DNA from 2 places in the Solibacillus sp. R5-41 genome. Region 2 is predicted to be linked to the other one. Evidence: predicted binding sites of a transcription regulator. Region 2 holds the regulator's gene; the other holds the start of a gene.
What was found. The regulator LexA, encoded in region 2, represses DNA repair genes until DNA is damaged. The targets are predictions, from matches to a motif close to CGAACATATGTTCG.
Positions count from the first base shown of each region.

Region 1: the regulator LexA is predicted to act here: its motif matches at 1,504-1,517, upstream of parE (DNA topoisomerase IV subunit B).

Region 1 is NZ_CP024123.1:2,030,475-2,033,904, forward strand. It holds gene parE (DNA topoisomerase IV subunit B) at 1-1,482, opposite strand, end outside; gene plsY (glycerol-3-phosphate 1-O-acyltransferase PlsY) at 1,790-2,392, shown strand; gene CSE16_RS09740 (HesB/YadR/YfhF family protein) at 2,547-2,837, shown strand; gene CSE16_RS09745 (YczE/YyaS/YitT family protein) at 2,981-3,430, shown strand, end outside.
Region 2 is NZ_CP024123.1:2,944,883-2,948,312, reverse strand. It holds gene CSE16_RS14580 (prepilin peptidase) at 1-454, shown strand, start outside; gene CSE16_RS14575 (gamma-glutamyl-gamma-aminobutyrate hydrolase family protein) at 533-1,225, shown strand; gene lexA (transcriptional repressor LexA) at 1,273-1,893, opposite strand; gene CSE16_RS14565 (cell division suppressor protein YneA) at 2,063-2,401, shown strand; gene CSE16_RS14560 (YneB family resolvase-like protein) at 2,388-3,044, shown strand; gene CSE16_RS14555 (glycosyltransferase) at 3,376-3,430, shown strand, end outside.

The sequences.
Region 1 (3,430 bases), 910 kb from region 2:
AGCTGCGTCTGCCACAGTAAAATCGGCCCCAACACCAGCACCAATAGTATGGATAATTGTTGCAATTTCTTCGTTTTTCATAATATCTTGCAGCTTGGCTTTTTCGGTATTAATAACTTTTCCACGCAATGGTAAAATCGCTTGGAATGTGCGGTCGCGTCCTTGTTTCGCTGAACCACCTGCTGAATCACCCTCTACTAGGTATAATTCATTTCGTGCCGCATTTTTTGATTGAGCTGGTGTAAGCTTCCCTGATAGCAGCGTGCTCGATTTTTTCTTTTTGCCGTTCCGTGCATCATCTCTAGCCTTACGTGCGGCTTCACGAACTTGCTGAGCACGAATCGCCTTACGTACTAACGATGCCGAAAGCTCAGCATTTTCTTCTAATACATAAAGTAATTTTTCAAACACGACGGTATCGACAGCAGAGCGTGCTTCACTTGTACCAAGCTTGCCTTTTGTTTGGCCTTCAAATTGCAGGAGTTGCTCAGGTATTCGAACAGAAACAATACCTGTTAAGCCTTCTCGAATATCAGCGCCCTCGAGGTTTTTATCCTTTTCCTTTAATAAACCAATTTTACGGGCATATTCATTAAATACACGTGTTAATGCAGCTTTTGCGCCTGTTTCATGTGTGCCTCCATCTTTCGTACGTACATTATTTACGAACGATAAAATGGTTTCTGAATAGCCATCATTAAATTGGAAAGCAAATTCTACTTCAATTTCAGAAATGAGCCCCTCTACATATTTAACTGGGTGAAGAACATCTTTTTCCTCATTCAAATAGGTTACAAACGCTTCAATTCCATTTTCATAGTGGAATACTTCATGCTTTCCTTCTCCGCGTTCGTCAATTAGTTCAATTTTTAAACCCTTTAATAAAAAGGCAGATTCTCTTAAGCGCTCAGCTAACGTATCGTAGTTATACTTCGTTGCTGAGAAAATCGTTTCATCCGGCAAGAAATGGACGAGTGTACCCATTTCCTTCGTTTTGCCTATTGTATCAAGTGACGTAACAGGCTTTCCGCCATTCTCAAAACGTTGACGGAAAATTTCACCGTCACGATGAATGGTAACTTCTAAAAAAGTCGATAACGCGTTTACAACAGAGGAACCAACCCCGTGTAAGCCACCACTTGTTTTGTAGCCACCTTGTCCGAATTTTCCCCCTGCATGAAGCACGGTAAAAATAATTTCAGGCGTCGGTTTGCCCATTTTATGCATCCCTGTAGGCATACCTCGACCAAAGTCACGTACAGATATACTATTATCCTCATGAATCTTTACAGTAATATGATTCCCAAAACCAGCAAGTGCTTCATCAACCGCATTGTCCACAATTTCAAACACTAAATGATGAAGACCTCGGCTATCAGTGGAACCAATATACATACCTGGTCTTTTACGAACGGCTTCTAAACCTTCTAATACTTGAATGGCATCATCATTGTATGCGATGCCCGGTTGGTTTTTAACCAAAATGAAATCCCCTCCAAAACACAAACGAACGTTCTATTTACATTGTTAATCGTACATACTATCGCACCCACTGTCAATTAGTGAATCCGAAATAATCAGCTTTGCAAAGATTAATTGTACCATCAACGAATGCGCATTAAAAGTTCATCCTGTGATTGATTCTTTACAATGTAACTATTTTCCTGTTTTTTTTTTTTAAAGAGTAAAAAATAATTCTTCTTTCCTTCCTTTCTAAAACGGTGTAAAATAATCATCACATAGTATTAGTACCAACTATTAATTTCGAAAATTGAAAGGAGCACAACTTATGATTAATGGATTAATTCTCCTTTGTGCTTATGTAATCGGTTCGATTCCTTCAGGGCTTTGGATCGGAAAACTATTTTATAATACGGATATTCGCCAGCATGGTAGCGGTAATTTAGGCGCGACAAATACATTTCGTGTGCTAGGTAAAAAACCAGGAATTGTTGTTACATTTATCGACGTCTTTAAGGGGACCGCTGCTGTATTATTATTAGCGTTGCCATTCTTTTCGGATTCGACAATTCATCCGCTTATTTTAGGCGTTGTGGCAGTTGTTGGCCATATGTTCCCTGTTTTTGCAGGTTTCCGCGGTGGGAAAGCCGTAGCAACAAGTGCCGGTGTCATTCTTGGTTATTCTTGGCCACTTTTTATCGTGCTATTCTTTACATTTTTCCTCTCATTAAAAATGACGAAAATGGTCAGTTTAACTTCTATGATTGCAGCGGTTGTCGCATTAATTTATAGTTCAGTTTATTGGGTTGTGACAGGAGATTTTGCGCTCATTATTTTGATCGCCTTTTTAGCAACATTTATTTTTTACCGTCACCGTGAAAATATAAAGCGTATAAAGAACGGGACGGAACCAAAAGTGAAATGGATTTAGCCCCTTCTAGTTGAATAGTGAAACTCTCTCTGACTTAGAGGGAGTTTTTTTTCATTTAAAGAATGAAAAAATCTATTTTTGTGGTAATTCTCATCATCAACTTGTATGATTTGAGATGAGACATGTATTGCATAATTGATGTTGAGGTGAGCTTATGGAAATTAGATTATCAAATGAAGCGATTGAATGGTTCCGCAATGAAATGGAAATTGAAAATGGCGACTTTATTCGCTTTTATGCACGGTACGGGGGTTCTTCTCCTTTTCATGAAGGCTTTTCATTAGGGATGAACCGCGAGCAACCGCATGAAATGGGCGTTAACGTCGTAGTAGAGGATGTTCATTTTTATATTGAAAAATCCGATGAATGGTTTTTTAATGAGCATAATTTAATCGTAAACGTCGATAACAGCTTGGATGAATTAAGTTATACGTATGAAAAATAGTCTATTATAAACGTTTTGTCTGTATGTTGTTTCCCTTTAAGTTTTTTGAATTAACAGTTATCCCTCTTTTTTGCTTGTTGTCGTTATAATGGTAGTTAGATTATGACAACTAAGATGGAATATAGAGGGATTTTTTTATGAAGATAAAGCAAGAATTTTTTTGGCGCTGCTTGTTTTTTATTACAGGAATTATCATACTTTCATTAGGCGTGGCACTGACAGTAAAGGGACAGGCGCTTGGCGTGGGCTCGTGGGACGTGTTGCATATAGGTCTTGCGAAAAACCTAGGTTTAACAATTGGTGCATGGTCCATTTTATTGGGCTTGTTAATTTTAGTGATTGATGCCCTATTTACAAAGCGACTACCTCGTGCCGGAACGTATATAGATATGTTTTTAGCCGGTATTTTTATTGATATATTTAATTTTCTATTGCCAAATCCGAATGGTCTTGTGGAACAAACACTCGCCTTTATACTAGGCTTACTATTGCTAGGCTTTGGCTGTGGCATGTATATTGTCGCAAATCTAGGTGTAGGACCGCGTGATACGTTAATGCTGCTCATTGTTAATAAGTTGAGTTGGTCTGTTAAA
Region 2 (3,430 bases):
AGCCGTGGCACTATTATTTATTTCGTTACTTATGATTATTACTGTTTCTGATATTGCGTATATGATCATTCCGGATAAAGTATTATTATTTTTCCTTCCATTATTAATCACTGCGCGCGTATTTTCACCACTCGAACCATGGTGGGATAGTTTAATAGGGGCAATAATTGGGTTTGGTATTTTATTATTAATTGCAGTCGTGTCAAAAGGAGGCATGGGCGGGGGAGACATTAAATTGTTTTTCGTCATCGGCCTTGTCCTTGGTACGGTACAGACGCTATTGACGCTCTTTTTAGCGGCGATGATCGGCATGGTGGTGGGTATCATCATCTTAAAAATCCGTAAAAAGGGCAGAAAGACACCTGTCCCATTTGGACCTTCCATCGCACTCGCTGCAATCATTGTCTATTTTTACGGCGAACCGATTTTACAGTGGTATGGATCATTATTTTGATGGGGTAATATTTAAATGTTCACACAAATCTGATAATTAGTGGTATGCTACGATTATCACATTTTTGGGAGGACAATTATGAAACCTGTTATTGGCTTAACGATGCATCCTGTTGAAGGTAAAAAAGAGATTAATAATACATACATTAATGCAATTAAAAAAGCAGGTGGCACGCCCATTTGTTTGCCGGTTATTAACGAAGAAAATATCGAGCAAGTACTTGATATCGTGGACGGTGTTGTATCAATTGGTGGTTATGATGTGAATCCTTTAATATTTGGGCAAGAACCCCATTTTAAGCTCGGTGTCGTCATTGATGAACGGGATAAAAGTGACATGCTTATTATGAAACGCGCATTTGAACGGGAAATACCGATTTTAGGCATTTGTCGTGGTGAGCAAGTGATGAACGTGGCATTTGGTGGGACATTATATCAAGATATTGATACACAAGTGGAAAACGTATTGAAACATACACAAGTTTCGCTGCGCCATGAAGTTACGCATACAGTGGAGCTCGAGCCATCAAAGCTGCAACAAATTGTTGGGGCGGCCACGATTTTAACGAATTCATTCCACCATCAGGCTATTGATGCAGTGGCGGATGGATTTATTATCAATGCCCGTGCAAAAGACGGTGTCATTGAAGGGATTGAGCATCCAACGCATCCGTATTGTATCGGTGTCCAGTGGCATCCAGAAGGGCTTGAAAATGATGCACCATCTGACAAACTATTTAAAAGTTTTATAGATGCTTCTACAAAGAAATAAAAGAAAAAGCAGCAAAACGTTACGATACGTTTTGCTGCTTTTATGTTTTAATGCACGTTGCGGTATAATCCAACGACTTTTCCAAGAATCGTTACTTGGTTGACGATAATTGGCTCCATTGAACTATTTTCAGGCTGTAAACGGAAATATGTTTTTTCTTTATAGAAGCGCTTAACCGTTGCTTCATCATCTTCCGTCATAGCCACAACGATTTCACCGTTACTTGCTGTAGAACTCTTTTTAACAATCACGTAATCACCATTTAAAATACCAGCTTCAATCATAGATTCTCCCATAATTTCAAGCATGAATAATTCATCCTCAGAAGAACCGTATGTATCGGGTAGCGGGAAGTATTCCTGAATATCTTCAATAGCAGAAATAGGGAGGCCAGCAGTCACTTTTCCGATTAGTGGAACATGAATGACGCCTTGTTTTGGTATTGTGGAGTCTCCTTGTTCAAGAATTTCAATGGCACGCGGTTTTGTCGGGTCACGACGAATAAGTCCTTTACTTTCTAAACGAGCTAGATGCCCATGGACAGTTGAACTTGAAGCTAAACCAACAGCTTCACCGATTTCTCGGACAGATGGTGGATAGCCTTTTGTACGAACTTCATCTTTTATAAAAGCTAAAATGGCTTCTTGTCGTTTTGAAATTTTTGTCAACGCTCTCACCTCTTATATAAGTAGATTTATTAAATTAAGTATACCAGTATGCGAACAAGAATGCAAACATAGGTTCTAAAAGAGGTTGACAAAAACGTACGTTCGCATTAATATATAGAACATGTATTCCGAACGTATATTCTAAAAGGGGCGAATTATTTTGGGTAAAATGAAGTTAAATAGCTTTGTATCAATGTTTTTCTTATTTTCAATTATTCTTATTGCATTTATTTTTGTAAAAGATGAACACATTACTGCATACGAACACATTACAATCGAACAAGGGGATACTTTATGGTCGTTAGCAGGGCAATATAGTGGTAAAATGACAGAGCATGAGTGGATTGTTGCGGTAAAAAAGGAAAATGCGTTACGCGATGAAAAAATTGTTAGTGGGCAACTTCTTTTGGTGCCCATCGTAAAAAACTCTAAATATATCGTAGGGCTATCTGAATCACCAGAAATACATATTATTAAAGTAGCGAGTGAAAATAATGAATCAAAATAAAGCAGTCATTTATTGTCGTGTGAGTACCGACAAATCTACACAAGAAACATCTTTAAAACGACAGCAAGAAGAACTGACTCGGTATGCATTGTCACATGAATTTGTAGACCTTCAAGTGTTCAGCGATCAACAGAGCGGGTATGAGGTCGACCGAGATGGCTTGCTCGACATGCTTGATTATATGAAAGCGTACGACATTAAAGCGTTATTTGTTCAAGATGAGACACGTTTAGGGCGTGGGAATGCGCGAATGGCGGTTCTACACCTTATTCAAAAACAGGAGGCAACTGTTTATTCGTTAAATGATGCAGGTCCATTAGCGTTAAATGAAATGGATACGATGCTACTGGAAATTTTGGCAGTTGTTGAAGAATACCAGCGCCGTATGCATAACGCTAAAATTCGCCGTGGCATGCGCCGAGCTGTTGAGAATGGGTATAAGCCGGAAAAAAACTTAAAAAACAGAGGCAATCAAGAAGGTAGAGAGCGTAAAGAAGTGCCAATCGAAGAAATTGTGAATTTACGTCAAAAAGGGTTAACATTTTTAGAAATCGCCAATATGTTAACGGGACTTGGCTATCAGGTGAGCAAGGCGACCGTCCATCGACGTTATATTGAACATATCGACAGACTTGAAGAGTAAACACTTGCTCTTCAAGTCTTTTTTTTAGCGGATTTTTAGCTAAACATCTGGAAATTATCTTAACTGGCATTTTTTGCATGGATATGGCGTAAACCTTGCACAATGATAGCTAGTAGTTTCACAATTTTTGTGTCACGTCTGAAATTATGCTTTTACTAAGGAGATAGGTTCTCCTGATGACTCATCATATTGAAACTAACTTAATAAAATGTTGCGAAATTTGTAACTAAATATGCCGAAAATTGGTAGTTTTTATTAATAAAAAATTCGATTAGCTGCATATAATTTAGTTATGACATTGTTACAACAATTCGAAGAGGAGGAATGAAGTATGACAGAAAATATTAAGTTTTCTATTATTATTCCTGCACACAATGAAGAAAAAT